3 regions of the Lentzea sokolovensis genome follow, and region 1 is predicted to be linked to each of the others. Evidence: riboswitches for the same ligand, from Rfam matches in the RefSeq annotation. Region 1 holds a riboswitch; each other region holds the start of a gene.
The links. A riboswitch is a leader RNA that binds a small molecule or an ion and turns the genes downstream of it on or off. The one in region 1 is predicted to bind cobalamin.
Positions count from the first base shown of each region.

Region 2: linked by a shared signal. The riboswitch ahead of cobN (cobaltochelatase subunit CobN) and the one ahead of SK854_RS07310 (ribonucleoside-diphosphate reductase subunit alpha) in region 1 are both predicted to bind cobalamin.
Region 3: linked by a shared signal. The riboswitch ahead of SK854_RS01635 (CbtB domain-containing protein) and the one ahead of SK854_RS07310 (ribonucleoside-diphosphate reductase subunit alpha) in region 1 are both predicted to bind cobalamin.

Region 1 covers NZ_JAXAVU010000004.1:390,539-395,676, forward strand. Annotated here, with positions in the region: gene SK854_RS07310 (ribonucleoside-diphosphate reductase subunit alpha) at 1-1,802, opposite strand, end outside; cobalamin riboswitch at 1,914-2,125, opposite strand; gene SK854_RS07315 (FAD-dependent monooxygenase) at 2,542-3,978, shown strand; gene SK854_RS07320 (VOC family protein) at 3,986-4,384, opposite strand; gene SK854_RS07325 (helix-turn-helix transcriptional regulator) at 4,447-5,138, shown strand, end outside.
Region 2 covers NZ_JAXAVU010000013.1:266,177-271,314, forward strand. Annotated here, with positions in the region: gene SK854_RS32520 (precorrin-2 C(20)-methyltransferase) at 1-475, opposite strand, end outside; gene SK854_RS32525 (precorrin-8X methylmutase) at 472-1,092, opposite strand; gene SK854_RS32530 (hypothetical protein) at 1,089-2,120, opposite strand; cobalamin riboswitch at 2,129-2,263, shown strand; gene cobN (cobaltochelatase subunit CobN) at 2,299-5,138, shown strand, end outside.
Region 3 covers NZ_JAXAVU010000001.1:340,416-345,553, reverse strand. Annotated here, with positions in the region: gene SK854_RS01645 (HAD family hydrolase) at 1-585, shown strand, start outside; gene SK854_RS01640 (CbtA family protein) at 582-1,337, opposite strand; gene SK854_RS01635 (CbtB domain-containing protein) at 1,363-1,551, opposite strand; cobalamin riboswitch at 1,585-1,761, opposite strand; gene SK854_RS01630 ((2Fe-2S)-binding protein) at 1,810-2,460, opposite strand; gene SK854_RS01625 (phosphoribosyl-ATP diphosphatase) at 2,569-2,832, shown strand; gene hisG (ATP phosphoribosyltransferase) at 2,847-3,707, shown strand; gene SK854_RS01615 (antibiotic biosynthesis monooxygenase family protein) at 3,704-4,015, shown strand; gene SK854_RS01610 (phosphoribosyltransferase) at 3,976-4,590, opposite strand; gene SK854_RS01605 (hypothetical protein) at 4,620-5,054, opposite strand.

The sequences.
Region 1 (5,138 bases):
AGCGAGTTGCGCAGGCCGTGCTCGCTGACGCGTTCGCGCAGAGCACTCCAGCGCTCGGTCTGCGTGGGCGTGACGCCCCACAGGTCGGGCTGCAGATCTCCCTTGGCGGCACGGGTTTCCCGGAACGCCGGGTGCGCGCCCGCGGACGAGGCCAGCTCCGCCGACGACTCCAGGGCCGTCAGGTAGATCTCCTCGGCGATGCGCGTCGACAGCTCACGGGCCTCCGGCGAGTCGAACGGCAGGCGCAGTTTGAAGAACACGTCCTGCAGGCCCATGACACCGAGACCCACCGGGCGCCAGCGCGGGTTGGAGCGCGCCGCCTGCTCGGTCGGGTAGTAGTTGATGTCGATCACGCGGTCGAGGAACACGACGGCGGTGCGGACCGTGGCACGCAGCCGTTCCCAGTCGATGTCGGACCCCTCGACGTGAGCACCGAGGTTGACCGAGCCCAGGTTGCAGACCGCGGTCTCCTCGTCGCTGGTGACCTCGAGGATCTCCGTGCAGAGGTTGGACAGGTGCACCACGTTCGACGGCGACGCGGTCTGGTTGCACCTGCGGTTCGCGGTGTCCTTGAACGTCATCCAGCCGTTGCCGGTCTGGGCGAGCGTGCGGATCATCCGTCCATAAAGGTCACGAGCCTTGACCGTGCGGACGGCGCGGCCGGCCTCCTCCGCGCCGCGATAGGCGCGGTCGAACTCGTCGCCCCACAGGTCGACCAGCTCGGGAATCTCGTCAGGGTCGAACAGCGACCAGTCCCCGTCCGCCTCGACGCGGCGCATGAACTCGTCCGGGATCCAGTTCGCCAGGTTGAGGTTGTGCGTGCGGCGCGCGTCCTCACCGGTGTTGTCGCGCAGCTCCAGGAACTCCTCGATGTCCGGGTGCCACGTCTCCAGGTACACGCAGGCGGCGCCCTTGCGTCGGCCGCCCTGGTTGACCGCCGAGACCGACGCGTCGAGCGTGCGCAGCCACGGCACGATGCCGTTGGAGTGGCCGTTCGTGCCGCGGATCAGCGCACCGCGCGAACGGACCCGGGACCACTGCACGCCGATGCCGCCGGCGAACTTCGACAGCCGGGCGATCTGCTTGTAGCGGTCGTAGATCGACTCGAGCTCGTCGCGCGGCGAGTCCAGCAGGTAGCACGACGACATCTGGGTGTGCTGCGTACCGGAGTTGAACAGCGTCGGCGAGCTGGGCAGGTACGCCAGCGACGACATCAGCCGGTAGAAGTCGATCGCCTCGGTCGCGGTCTGCGAGAGACCGCACGCGACGCGCAGCAGCCAGTACTGCGGCTGCTCGATCACCGAACGCTTCGCGGGGTGGCGCAGCAGGTAGCGGTCGTAGACCGTGCGCAGGCCGAAGTACTCGAACCGCCGGTCGCCGTCGAGGTCGATCGCGTCGTCGAGCTTGCGGGCGTTGGCGGCCACGAACTCCGCGGTCGCGTCGCCGATCAGGCCTTCCGCGTGGCCGAGCGCGATGCTCTGGCTGAAGGACATCACGCCCTGGCGGCGCACTTCCTTCTCGATGAACGCCGCGAGCAGGCCGGCGGCGAGCTTGGAGTACTCGGGCTCCTCGGACACGAGCGCCGCGGCGGTCTGGATCGACAGCCGGTCCAGTTCCTCGGTGGTGGCGCCGTCGTAGAGGCCGCTGATCGTCTTGGTGGCGACCCGCAGCGGGTCGACGTCGTGCAGACCGACCGTGCAGCGCTCCACCGCGCGCACGATCTTGTTCAAGTCAACGGGTTCCAGTGAACCGTTGCGTTTCTTGACGCGCATAGTGGTGGTGACCGTGTCGACCGCCGTCACTAGCTCTCTCCTCGCGAGCTCGGGTGGCCACGGGGACAGCGAGGAGTGAACGGGCGCGCGCGACCGCCACGTCCTCCCGCCCTCCCTCGGGGCCGCGGACGCCCGCACGCAGGCACGTGCGGGGCGCTGGCAGGTCTTCGGACTCATGGGCGAGCCTGTCGCCAGGCGCCTACCGGCCGTCGCTTCCCAGACATCGATGTCCAGTGCTTTCTGACGGCTTTCGTTCCCACTCACCGCTGCGGGGCAGTCCCGGACTCACACCGGGTTCCCTCTTGCGACGACCGATCTGGAGGATCGGCCGAACCAGCTTCGGAGCACAATACATGGGCGCCGTCGAGCCACGAGCAACTACATCTAGTGGGCGTGTCGCTCAGTTGGCCCAGAGGACGTCGGCCAGGGCGCGCAGGCTGTCGTGGATGTGGAACGACATCGCCGGGCGTTCCGGCGAGCGGCCAGTCGCAACCGCCGCAGCTGCCCGCGCAACGCCCCGAGCGCCTCGCCGAGGTAGGGGTTGCCCGCTGCCTCGTCGATCAACGCGTCCAGCCGCGCGATCAACTCCTCGGGGTCGCCGTCGGCGAACTCGGCGTTTCAGGTGCGCACCCGGCGCCAGGCCCCAGGCCACGATCTCGTCGCGCAGCTGTGTGCACACCGTGAATACATCGTTCACCGTATTTCGCTTGCGACTAGATCCGAGGAGCCCCACACTGAGCCGCCGATGCCAGGGCTGAACGGGTGGTTCATGTTCGACGTGATCATTGCCGGATGCGGTCCGACCGGCGCGATGCTGGCCGCCGAAGTGCGACTGCACGACGTGCAGGTGCTCGTTCTCGAAAAGGAACCGGAGCCCTCGTCGTCGTTCGTGCGGATTGTGAGTCTGCACATTCGCAGTTTGGAAGTCCTGGCGATGCGCGGACTGCTGGATCGCTTTCTGGAACGCGGCAGGCAGCGCCCGGTCGGCGGAGCCTTCGCCGCCATCCCCAAGCCCACGCCCGGCGGCCTGGATTCCTCGTTCACCTTCCTGCTGGGCATCCAGCAGCCGACCGCCGAGCACCTGCTCGCCGACCACGCGATCGCACTGGGCGCACAGGTCCGGCGCGGTGACGGGGTGGTCGCGTTCGAGCAGGACGACGAAGGCGTGACCGTTGAACTGGCCGATGGCGAGCGGCTGCGGTCGCGGTACCTGGTCGGCTGCGACGGCGCCCGCAGCACGGTGCGCAAACTTCTCGGCGTCGGGTTCCCCGGCGAGCCCTCGCGGAACGACACGCTGATGGGCGAGATGAAATTCGGCGCACCGGAGGACGAGATCGCCGCCAAGGTGGCGGCGATCCGCGAGACCGGCAAGGTGTTCCAGCTCGGACATTTCGGGGATGGGATTTATCGCGTTGTGGTCTCCTGTGCGGAGGCCGGCGAGGAACGCGCGGAACCGCCGACCATCGATGATTTCCGGCGGGAACTGCGCGCCGTCGCCGGAACCGATTTCGGCGCGCACTCCCCGGGCTGGTTGTCCCGTTTCGGCGATTCCACCCGATTGGTCGAGCACTACCGGATCGGGCGGGTGCTGCTGGCCGGCGACGCGGCGCACATCCACCCGCCCGCCGGCGGTCAGGGCCTGAACCTCGGCGTGCAGGACGCGGTCAACCTCGGCTGGAAGCTGGCCGCGCAGGTCCGCGGCTGGGCGCCGGAGACGTTGCTGGACAGCTACCACGCCGAACGTCATCCGGTCGCCGCGGACGTCCTGGACAACACCCGTGCCCAGGTGCAGCTCTCCTCCCCCGAACCGGGCGCGCAGGCAGTGCGCAGGCTGCTCACCGAACTGATGGACATCAACGAGGTGAACCGGCGGCTGATCGAGAAGATCACCGCGCTCGGCATCCGCTACGACTTCGGCGAGGGCCCCGACCTGCTCGGCCGCCGGCTGCCCGACACCGACCTGGCCCAGGGCCGTCTCTACGACCGGATGGGCCAGGGGCGAGGTCTCCTGCTCGACCGCACCGGGCGTCTGGCCGTCGAGGGCTGGTCGGATCGCGTGGATCTCCTCGCGGATCCCGTTGCGGCACTGGACGTTCCGGCTGTCCTGCTGCGCCCGGACGGGCACGTCGCCTGGATCGGCGAGGCCCAGCAGGACCTGAACGACCACCTCGCCCGCTGGTTCGGCAAGCCGTTCGTCTCCTCCTGACGAGCCGTCAGCGAGCGAACTTCGCGATGGCGGCCGGGGTGACCGGGGTGAAGAAGTTGACGAGGTTGCCGTCGGGGTCGCGGAACAGCAACGCGCGGTTGCCCCAGGGCATCGTGGTGGGTTCGGTGACGACGTCCTCCACGAAGCCGGCCAGGTTCTCGCGCACGGCGTCCACGTCGTCGACGAGGAACTCGATGATGACGCTGCGGTTCGCGCCCGGCTCGGCCGAACCGGGCGCGAACAGGCCGACGGTGCGGGTGCTGCCGATCGCGAGGGTGCCCGAACGGGTGGCGAGCTCGGCGAAGTCGTCGTTCGCCCAGTTCGCCCGCAGGCCCGTGGCCCGCTCGTAGAAGCCGACGAGCCGGGTGATGTCACCGGTGATGACGCGGATCGAGATGAAGTCCATGACCGCACGCTAGAAGCGATACCGGACAGAATCCGCCCGGTATCTGCGGAATACTTTTGACCATGCCCCGGCCCACCGCCCGCGTCCTCACCCTGCTGGAACTCCTGCAGTCGGGAGGCGTCCGGACCGTCGCCGAACTCGCCGACCGGCTCGGTGTGGACGAACGCACCGTGCGCCGGTACGTCGAGCACCTCGTCGATCTCGACGTGCCGGTCGAGTCGGTGCGCGGCCGTTACGGCGGCTACCGGCTCGCTTCCGGCTACCGCATGCCTCCGCTGATGCTGAGCGACGAGGAAGCGCTCGCCGTGCTGCTCGGCCTGGTCGCAGGGCGCCGATCCGGTTTGACGACGGCCACGAACACAGCCGGTGAGACGGCGGCGGCGAAGATCAGGCGCGTGTTGCCGCAGCGGCTCGGCGGCAGGCTCGACGCCGTCCTCGGCTCGATCGCCTTCACCGCACCCGAAGGTGAGCCGGCCGCCCCTGACGCCACGGTGCTGCTCGCGATCGCCGACGCGGTCAGCCACCACCGGCCGGTCTCGATCCGTTACACCGCAAGGGATGGCCGGCACAGCGAACGCACGCTGCATCCGTACGGGCTCGTCGCTCACTCGGGCCGGTGGTACGTGACGGGCGCCGATCCCGCGATCGGCGAGGACCGGACGTTCCGGCTGGATCGCATCGCCAGTGCACGCACGTTGCCCGGCTCGTTCGACCCGCCAGAAGGAGTCGACGCGGCGGAGCGGGTCCTCAGTGG
Region 2 (5,138 bases), on a different contig from region 1:
TCGTGAGCACCTCGTCGCGTTCCACGAGCGGTGTGCCGAGTACTGCTGAAGCGCCGCTCACGGACGTGACGCCGGGGACCACCTCCCACTCGTAGCGGTCGGCCAGGCGCTTGTGCATGTGCATGTAGGAGCCGTAGAAGAACGGATCTCCAGCGGCCAGGACGACGACGACGCGTCCGGCGTCGAGGTGCGCGGCCAGCTTGGCGGCGGCCTCCTCGTAGAAGGCGTCGATCTCGCCCTGGTAGTCGTCCGTGTCCTCGGTGGTGACCGGGTAGACGAGCTGTTCCATGATCTGCGGGTTCGGATCGTTCTGGCTGCGGAAGTACGGCGCCGCGATGGTCTTGGCGACCGACTTGCCGTGCCGGGCGCTGTGGAACGCCACCACGTCGGCTTCGTTGATGAGTCGCGCGGCCTTGACCGTCAGGAGTTCCGGGTCGCCGGGACCCAGGCCGACGCCGTAGAGCTTGCCCGTCATTCTTCCTCGCTCGCGATCGCGTTGATGGCCGCCGCCGTCATGGCACTGCCGCCGCGCCGGCCGCGCACCACGAGGTGCTCCAGATCCGTTGCGGCCAAAGCTTCCTTGGACTCCGCGGCCCCGATGAACCCGACCGGGATGCCCAGGACCGCGGCGGGCCTCGGGGCTCCGGCGGCGATCAGGTCGAGGAGGTGGAACAACGCCGTGGGGGCGTTGCCGATCGCGATCACCGCGCCGTCGAACCGGTCCGCGAGCAGTTCCAGGGAGGCGGCGCTGCGCGTGTTGCCGATGGTCTGCGCCAGCTCCGGAGTCCGCGGATCCTGCAGGTGGCAAAGGACTTCGTTGTCCTTCGGCAGGCGGCGGCGGGTCACGCCGGACGCGACCATGTTGGCGTCGCACAGGATCGGCGCACCGTTGCGCAGCGCTTCCCGGGCGTCGCGCACGACGTTCGGGGAGAAGGCGACGTCGTCCGGCAGGTCGGTCATGCCGCACGCGTGGATCATGCGGACGACGACTTTCGCGACGTCGGCGGGGAACCTGGTGAGGTCCGACTCCGCGCGAATGGTGGCGAAGGACTGGCGGTAGATCTCCGCCCCGTCCTTGATGTACTGCGTCAACGGATCTCCTCGTAGCCGTCGCCGGTCGCGACGAACTCGGTCACATCGCCGGCGGGACGGCCGCAGCGGCGGGCACAGCCCGACCAGTGGACGGGACGGTCATGCGGGGTGCCGAGCCACGCGCGCGCGTCGGCCCGTACGTCGGACAGCGACTTCGCGCAGCCGGGGCGGCCGGTGCAGGCGCTGACGCCGTGCCACGGGGAGGCCGGGTCGGTGATGAAGCCGGAGGTGTCGGTGCCGGCGGGGACGACCAGGCTGCGCCACGGCGTCAGGCGCAGGGCGACGCCGGGGAGTTGGTGGGCGTCGAGCCGGCCGAGCGGGACGCCTGGCGTCAAAGGTGAAGGTGCGACAGGAGTCACAGCCGGGGTGATCCGCGGGGCGTCGGAGGCACCGAAGTGAGCGGTGATCTTTCGCACACCGTCGTCTACTTCGGACAGGCGCCAGGCCTGCCCGCGGAGCTGCTGGAAGAGGCGGGCGGCGGTGAGCACGGCGTCGACCGGGTCGGTGACGCGGACGCCGGTGTCGCGGCCGGCGAGGAGGAGGACCCACGGGGAGGGGGTGGTGCGGGACGCATCGCCGCCCGTCTGGCCCACATCGCTGCTGACCAGGCCGAAGTCGCCGCCCAGCCCGCTCACCGCGGCCCCCGCCGTCACCAGGAACCTTCCCGGCAGATCCGCCATCGCCGGGTCCGCGCACAGGGCCGAGTCGATCGCGTCGACCAGCGCCTGGTTGTCCTCCAGCGGGGCGGCGATGATGTTGCGGATCCGCTCGTGCGACGCCGAGGGCAGCAGGCCGGCCGCGGCCAGCCGCGCGCCCAGTTCCACGCCGTCGGCCAGCCCCCTGATCTGGAGGTTCGCCCGCGAGGTCAGTTCGATCGAGCCGGAGCCGAGTTCGAGCGACGCGAGGCGCACGACGTCCCACTGAGCAGCGGAAAGAGTGCCGCCCGGCACCCGGATGCGCGCCAGCCCGCCGTCGGCCGCGGCGTGCAGCTCGACGGCGCCGGGGCAGGCGTCCGGGTGACTACGCATAGGTCGGACTGTAACCCGCCGGTTAGGGTGAGCCCGAACGACGAAGCGCAGGAGGAAGCCGGTGCGAATCCGGCGCGGTCCCGCCACTGTGACCAGCGAACACCGCTGGGAGTCAGGAACTCCGCTTCGCCAGTCACCCGCATTTTGGGGCGAGGACCCCACGAGGGATGGAGCCTGCGTGATCCTGCTGCTGTCGACCTCCGACACCGACCTGCTGTCGGCGCGTGCGAGCGGTGCCGAGTACCGGCTCGGCAACCCCGCGCGACTCACGACCGACGACCTGCCCGAGTTGATCCAGGACGTCGGCCTCGTCCTCGTGCGCATCCTCGGTGGGCGCCGGATGTGGGAGGAAGGCCTCGACTGGCTGCTGGCGTGCGGCCTGCCGGTGGTGGTGCTCGGTGGCGAGCAGCAGCCGGACGCGGCGCTGATGGAGCTGTCGACGGTGCCCGGTGGCGTGTGCGCCGAGGCGCACCTCTACCTCGCGCACGGCGGTCCGGCGAACCTCACCGAGCTGCACAAGTTCCTGTCGGACACCGTGCTGCTGACCGGCCACGGCTTCGAGGCCCCCGCCGCCACCCCCACGTGGGGTGTGCTGGAACGGGAGACCGAGGGCACCGGTCCGACGGTCGCGGTGCTCTATTACCGCGCGCACCACGTGGCCGGGAACACGGCGTTCGTCCACGCCCTGTGCGACGCGATCGAGGCCAAGGGCGGGAAGCCCCTGCCGGTCTTCTGCTCTTCGCTGCGCACCGCCGAACCCGAACTGCTCGACGTGCTGCGCCAAGCCGACGCGCTCGTCGTGACGGTGCTCGCGGCGGGCGGCACGAACCCCGCGAAGGCGTCCGCAGGTGGCGACGACGACGCGTGGGACGTCGGCGCGCTGGCCGCGCTCGACGTGCCGATCCTGCAGGGGTTGTGCCTCACGTCGAGCCGCGAGTCGTGGGACTCCAACGACGACGGACTGTCTCCTTTGGACACCGCGACGCAGGTCGCGATCCCCGAGTTCGACGGCCGGATCATCACGGTCCCGTTCTCCTTCAAGGAGATCGACTCCGACGGCCTCACCGTCTACGTGGCCGACCCGGAACGGGCGCTGCGCGTCGCGGGCATCGCGGTCCGGCACGGCAGGCTGCGTCACATCCCGGTCGCGGACCGCAGGATCGCGGTCATGCTGTCGGCGTACCCGACCAAGCACTCCCGCATCGGCAACGCGGTCGGCCTGGACACGCCGGCGTCGACCGTGCGGCTGCTGAAGGCCATGCAGGAACACGGTTACGACATCGGCGACGCGCTGCCGGGCGTGCAGGAGCTGGACGGCGACGCGCTGATCCACGCGTTGATCGCCGCCGGTGGCCAGGACGCGGACTGGCTGACGCAGGAGCAGTTCGAGAGCAACCCCGTGCGCATCGCCGCGGCGGACTACCGGGAGTTCTACGAGACGCTTCCCGAGGACTTCCGCGAGTCGATGCAGGAGCACTGGGGCGAGGCCCCGGGCACGCTCTTCGTCGACCACAGCAAGTCCAAGGACGGCGAGATCGTGCTGGCCGCCTTGCGGTCCAACAACGTCGTCGTGATCGTGCAGCCGCCGCGCGGGTTCGGCGAGAACCCGATCGCGATCTACCACGACCCGGACCTGCCGCCGTCGCACCACTACCTCGCGGCGTACCGGTGGATCGAGTCGAACTTCGGCGCGGACGCGGTCGTGCACGTCGGCAAGCACGGCAACCTGGAGTGGTTGCCGGGCAAGACGGTCGGCATGTCGGCGTCCTGCGGCACGGACGCGGCGCTCGGCGACCTGCCGCTGGTCTACCCGTTCCTCGTCAACGACCCCGGTGAGGGCACGCAGGCCAAGCGGCGCGCGCACGCCACGCTGGTCGACCACCTCGTGCCGCCGATGGCCCGCGCCGACAGCTACGGCGACATCGCGCGGCTGGAGCAGCTGCTCGACGAGTACGGCAACATCTCCGCGATGGACCCGGCCAAGGTGCCGGCGATCCGCGCGCAGATCTGGACGCTGATCAAGGCCGCGAAGCTCGACCACGACCTCGGACTCGACGACCGGCCCCACGACGCGGAGTTCGACGAGTTCATCCTGCACGTCGACGGCTGGCTGTGCGAGGTCAAGGACGTCCAGATCCGCGACGGCCTGCACATCCTCGGCGAGGCTCCCACGGGCTCCGTCCGCGTCAACCTCGTGCTCGCCATGCTGCAGGCGCGGCAGATGTGGGGCGGTCAGGTCGCCGCGCTGCCCGGCCTGCGCGAGGCTCTCGGGCTCACGACCACGGCGCGCGAAGACGTTGACGCGATTGAAGAAGAGGCGCGCGGACTCGTCCAGGCGATGGAGGACGCGGGCTGGAACCGGGACACGGCCAAGACTCTGCACGAGTCCGAGGACGTCCAGAAGATCCTGGAGTTCGCGGCGGTCGAGGTCGTTCCGAGGTTGGCGCGCACCACCGACGAGATGACGAACGTCCTGCACGCGCTGGACGGCGGCTACATCCCGGCGGGCCCGTCGGGTTCTCCGTTGCGCGGCCTGGTGAACGTGCTGCCGACCGGCCGCAACTTCTACTCGGTCGACCCGAAGGCCATCCCGTCGCGGCTCGCGTGGGAGACCGGCCAGGCGATGGCCGACTCGCTGCTCGCCCGCTACCGCGAGGAGAACGACGGCGAATGGCCGCCCTCGGTCGGTCTGTCGGTCTGGGGCACGTCCGCGATGCGCACCGCCGGTGACGACATCGCCGAGGTGTTCTCACTGCTGGGCGTGCGGCCGGTGTGGGACGACCAGTCGCGCCGCGTCACCGGCCTCGAGGTCATCTCACTGGAGGAGCTGGACAGGCCGCGCATCGACGTCACGATCCGCATCTCCGGCTTCTTCCGGGACGCCTTCCCGCACGTCGTGTCCATGTTGGACGATGCCGTGCAGCTGGTGGCCGCGCTGGACGAGCCCGCGGAGCAGAACTTCGTGCGGGCGCACATGCTCAAGGACCTGGAGGAGCACGGCGACCAGCGCAGGGCCAC
Region 3 (5,138 bases), on a different contig from region 1:
CCGCTCTACGAGTACGCGGAGAAGCTGGGCGGCGTGCTCTCCCCGGAGACCCGCGAACGCATGGTCGGCAGCAACGTACCGACGACGATGCGCCTGCTGTTCGCCGACGTCGGCATCGAGCCCACCGAGGCCGACATGGCCGACGGCGCCGCGTGGATCTCGCGCCGCACCGAGGAGGTCTTCCGCGCCGGGCTGCCGTGGCGTCCGGGCGCGCAGGAGGCCTTGAAGTCAGTGCGCGCGTCAGGCGTGCCGATGGCTCTCGTGACGTCGACCGAGCGCTCGCTGACCGAGGTGGCGCTGGACACGATCGGACGAGACCTGTTCGACGTCACCGTGTGCGGCGACGAGGTGGACGGGCTGAACAAGCCGCTGCCCGAGCCGTACCTGAAGGCGGCCCGGCTGCTGGGCGTGGACGCGGCGCGGTGCGTGGCGATCGAGGACTCGCCCACCGGGGTGGCCGCGGCGGTGGCGGCCGGGTGCACCGTGCTGGTCGTGCCGTGTGACGTGGAAGTGCCGACGGGGGAGCGGCGGGTGTTCCGCGACTCCCTCGCCGGCGTCGATCTGGACGTGCTGAAGGCGCTCTAGACGGAGGCCTCGGTCACGCGTGCTTTCGCCTTGCGCGCGGCCGGGTCGATCAGCAGGCCGAACACCACGCCGATGCCGACGTAGAGCGTGGCGAGCTGGGCGAGCGAACTGAGGCGGAACTGCCACAGCACGTTCACCGGCATGTCCGCGGGGATCGTGTCCGGCGGCGCGGGGAACGCCAGCAGCACCACCGCGACGGCCGCGGCCACCGCGAGCAGCACGGCCGTGGTCCGCATCGGCTGCGACTGCGCGCGCAGCTGCTCGGCGAGCCAGCTCGCCGCCCACACGATCACCAGACCGGCCACCACCACACCGAGGTAGAGCGCGGTCCGGTAGTTCACCGTCTCCGGGTCGCCCACGGCAGGCGGGTTGGCCGGGTACTTGAGCCACGGCAGCAGCGCCACGGCACCGAACACCGCGGCACCGAACGCGAAGCTGCGGCTGAACGGCGTGCTGCCGGTGAACCAGCGCTTCGACAGCGCGTAGGCCGTGGCGAACACCAGGCCCACCGCGATGCCGACGATCACCACGCCGAGCATGCCGCCCGCGATCTGGGCGCCACGGCTGACCAGCTCTTCCTCGCCGCCGTGCGTGTGGCCGGCCTCACCGGCGGGTTCCCGGGCCTCTTCGACCGCGAGCGCGGCGCGAATCGGGATCTCGGTCACCAGGAGCTGCACGAGCGCGGAGGCGACACCGGCGATACCGCCGGCCGCCACTCCGCGCAGCGCAAGGGACTTGTAGGTCGTCGTCATGTCTTCCCTGCCTGGGATCGGGGGATCAGTGGCAGGGGACGCCCAGCGCGTGGCGGCCGTCGTGGAAGAACTCGTGCAGCAACTCGGAACCCGCGCCGAGCGCGAGGCCGTTCTCCTGCAGGACCAGGTAGGTGACGATCAGGCCGAGCACTGAGACGGCGAAGGCCCATTTGGGCACGCGGACGGCGGACAGGCTTGCTGCGGGGCTCGTCATGACGGGCTCCTCCATACCTCGTGGAAGGTCAACTCTCCTTGCGGCGCCGCAGCCGGTCTCCTGACTCCCGGATCAACGCTGCCCCCGCGTCTTCCCAGCCCTCTCGCGAGGGCCAGTGACGTGCTCGGCGGGGATCGCTTCCCGGTCACAGTGGCGAGGACCGCGCCGGATTTTCACCGGCTTCCCGTCACTGCGGCGCGTGCACCGTAAGTTGATCGGCCCGTTAAGCACAACCGGCCATAAGAGTTGTTGCGTTCCTCACTTCACGAGTGGACAGTCACCACACTTCCCACCTGCGGCGACGCGGTAGTAGAGACAGCACGACCGGCGCCGGAACGAGACCTCTCCGGGAAAAGTCAGAAATTCCCCCGCCTGTTCGAACGGCGGGGCGCTCATGAGCCGTTCGCCGCGTTCTTCCGCTTCGTCGGCGGTGAGCATGCGTGCGCGCACAACCATTTTGAGCGCGCCCGCGATGTTCGACATGGCGTTTCCCCACAACAATCCGCGCGCCACGGGGGTCACGCCCTGGATCGCCTCCACCACCGGTGCGAGCGCCTCGGCGGCCTTCGGGCCCAGTCGTGGCTGGTCGATCCGGACGCTCAGGCCGTTCGTCGGGTGGTGCTGCCACCAGAGGTTCTCCGGGCGGACGTCGATCGGGATGCCCGCGGCCGTGAGCGGGCTGAGCAGCCGGGCCGTGTAGCTGAGGAAGAACAGGCTGGCCGCTACGCGTGGTTCTTCCGCTTTGTACCGGATCGCGATGGCGTCGATCGTGGTCTTGAGCGCCGGGCCTTCCAGCAGTGCCGTTCCCGGCAGCCAGGACTCGTCCGGGCGGCCGACGTCGAGCGCGAAGAACGGGTTGATTCCGCGCACCCGGCGGAGTGCTTCGAGGACCTCGGCGAACTCAGACACAGAAGTTCACGCTACCGGGTGTCCATGCAGGACAGATCACGTCCAACGCCTGGGACAGATGCGACCGCGGTGTGGACGGGGGTCGCCGGGATGGGAGGATGTCGTGCCGTGAAGACCTTCGATTCCCTGTTCGCTGAACTGACCGAACGAGCCGCCACCAAGCCGGAAGGTTCCGGCACCGTCGCCGCGCTCGAGGCCGGGGTCCATGCGCAGGGCAAGAAGGTCCTGGAGGAGGCCGGCGAGGTCTGGATCGCCGCCGAGTACGAGTCCGACGAGAAGCTCTCCGAAGAGATCTCGCAGCTGCTCTACCGCCTCCAGGTGCTCATGCTGGGCCGTGGGCTCACCCTCGAAGACGTCTACAAGTACCTCTGACGGAAGACTTTCACATGCTGCGCGTTGCAGTCCCGAACAAGGGCGCGCTCGCCGAACGCGCCTCCGCCATGCTCACCGAGGCCGGCTACCGGCAGAGGCACGAGCCCCGCGACCTGACCGTGCTCGACAACAACAACGAAGTCGAGTTCTTCTTCCTTCGCCCCAAGGACATCGCGATCTACGTGGCGTCCGGCGACCTGGACCTCGGCATCACCGGCCGCGACCTGGCCGCCGACTCGGGCGCCGACGACAACGGCAACTCCGTCGAGGAGCTGCTGGCGCTGGGCTTCGGCTCGTCGACCTTCCGCTACGCGGGGCCTCGCGGCACCGACTGGAAGGTCTCCGACCTCGAAGGCAAGCGCCTCGCCACCGCGTACCCGAGGCTGGTGGGCCGTGACCTCAAGGCCCGAGGCATCACCGCGAAGGTGATCCGGCTCGACGGCGCCGTGGAGATCTCGATCCAGCTGGGCGTGGCCGACCTGATCGCCGACGTGGTGGGCTCCGGCCGCACCCTGCGCCAGCACGACCTGGTGCCGTTCGGCGAGCCGATCTGCGAGTCCGAGGCGGTCCTGATCCACCGCCACGGCTCGGAGCTCACGGCTGCCAAGAAGCAGCTGACGGCCCGCATCCAGGGTGTCGTGTTCGCGCAGCAGTACCTGATGCTCGACTACGACTGCCCGCGTTCGATCCTCGACGACGCGATCGCGCTGACTCCGGGTCTGGAGTCGCCGACCGTCGCGCCGCTGGCCAACCCCGACTGGGCGGCCGTGCGGGCGATGGTGTCGCGCAAGGAGGCGAACAAGGTGATGGACGAGCTGGCCGCAATCGGTGCCAAGGCCGTGCTGGCCTCGGACATCAGGTTCTGCCGGCTGTGATCACGGAGCACGCCCTGCTGGACGTGCTGCCGGGTTCGGCCGAGGAGTTCGAGTGGGCGTTCGGCGAGGCGCGGGAGCTGATCTCCGCCTCGCCGGGCTTCCGCGGTCTCGAACTGCTGCGGTGCCTGGAGACGCCGTCGCGCTACCTGCTGCTCGTGCGCTGGGACTCGGTCGAATCGCACACGGTCGGCTTCCGGCAGGGGCCTGACTACGCGAAGTGGTCGGCTCTGCTGCACCGCTTCTACTCGCCGTTCCCCGTGGTGGAGCACTACGAGAGCGCGCTGAGCACCTCTTCGTCCGTGGTCTGATCGAAGGTCTCGTACCAGCGGCTGACCGCGCCGAAGCGGCGCGGGAGAAGGATCGCGATCACCGGCGTCGTGAACGTGGCCAGCGATTCTCTGGCAGCCACCGGGACGGCGAGGGTCGTGGTCCGCGGTTCGTGCCGGGCGATCCAGTGCAGCGCCGCCCTGGCCGTGACGCCGGTGGCCAGGCCGTCGTCCACGAGGATCACGTCACGGTCCTTGAGGGTGAGCGACTTGTCCCCGCGGTAGAGGGCCGTGCGTCTTCTGGCTTCTTCGCGTTCCTCGTCGCAGGTGGGGCCCAGTTGCTCCTCGGTGAGGTTCAGGGCTCGCAGCACTCTCGGGTCGTAGATGGGCTCGCTGTCGGCGGTGACGGCGCCGACGCCGTATTCGGGGTGGCCCGGGGCGCCGATCTTGCGCGCCACGACGACGTCGAGTTCGGCGTTGAGGTGCTGGGCGACTTCTTTGGCGACCGGGACGCCGCCTCGGGGGAGGCCCAGGACCAGCGGGTCGTGCCACGGGAGGTCCGCGAGTCGCGCGGCAAGGGCGCGGCCCGCTTCCTGCCGGTTCGCGAACCTCTTCACAGTCCCGTTGACGCTACGCGACTCCGGACTCAGTCGAACAGACCGGCGACGTCGGTGGTCATCGAGATGAAGCCCGAGCAGGTGGCGACGATGGTGAGCCAGAACAGGACGTTGGCGTGTGCGGGCTCGGGGGCCGGGCGTTCGGCTCTCGACGCCGTGGTGCGGACCTGGAGGCGTTCGTGCCGGCCGAAGTGCGCCCAGAACTTGATCCAGGTGTGGCGGCTGCAGCCGAACAGGACGCCATTTGCCGTGTTGCGGCACGGCAAGCCCTGCCTCGTGGTCACCGCGCAACTGACCGGGTAGAGCACGGCGATGATCCAGCAGGCCGTCGCGATGGCGAACGAGCCGGTCCACACGGCTCGCCAGTAGTTCTCGTAGTGGATCGCGACCACGCAGCCGATCGCTAGAGCCGCGACGAGCAGAAGGTAGAAGGTCTTTCTCTGCCTGCGGGTCTTCTTCCCCATCGTGTTCCCTCCCCGCTCCTACCCTGGCTGCCCGCACGTGTGCGGCGGTAGAGCCCGGCAGAGGGACGAGGGATCGCGGGGCGT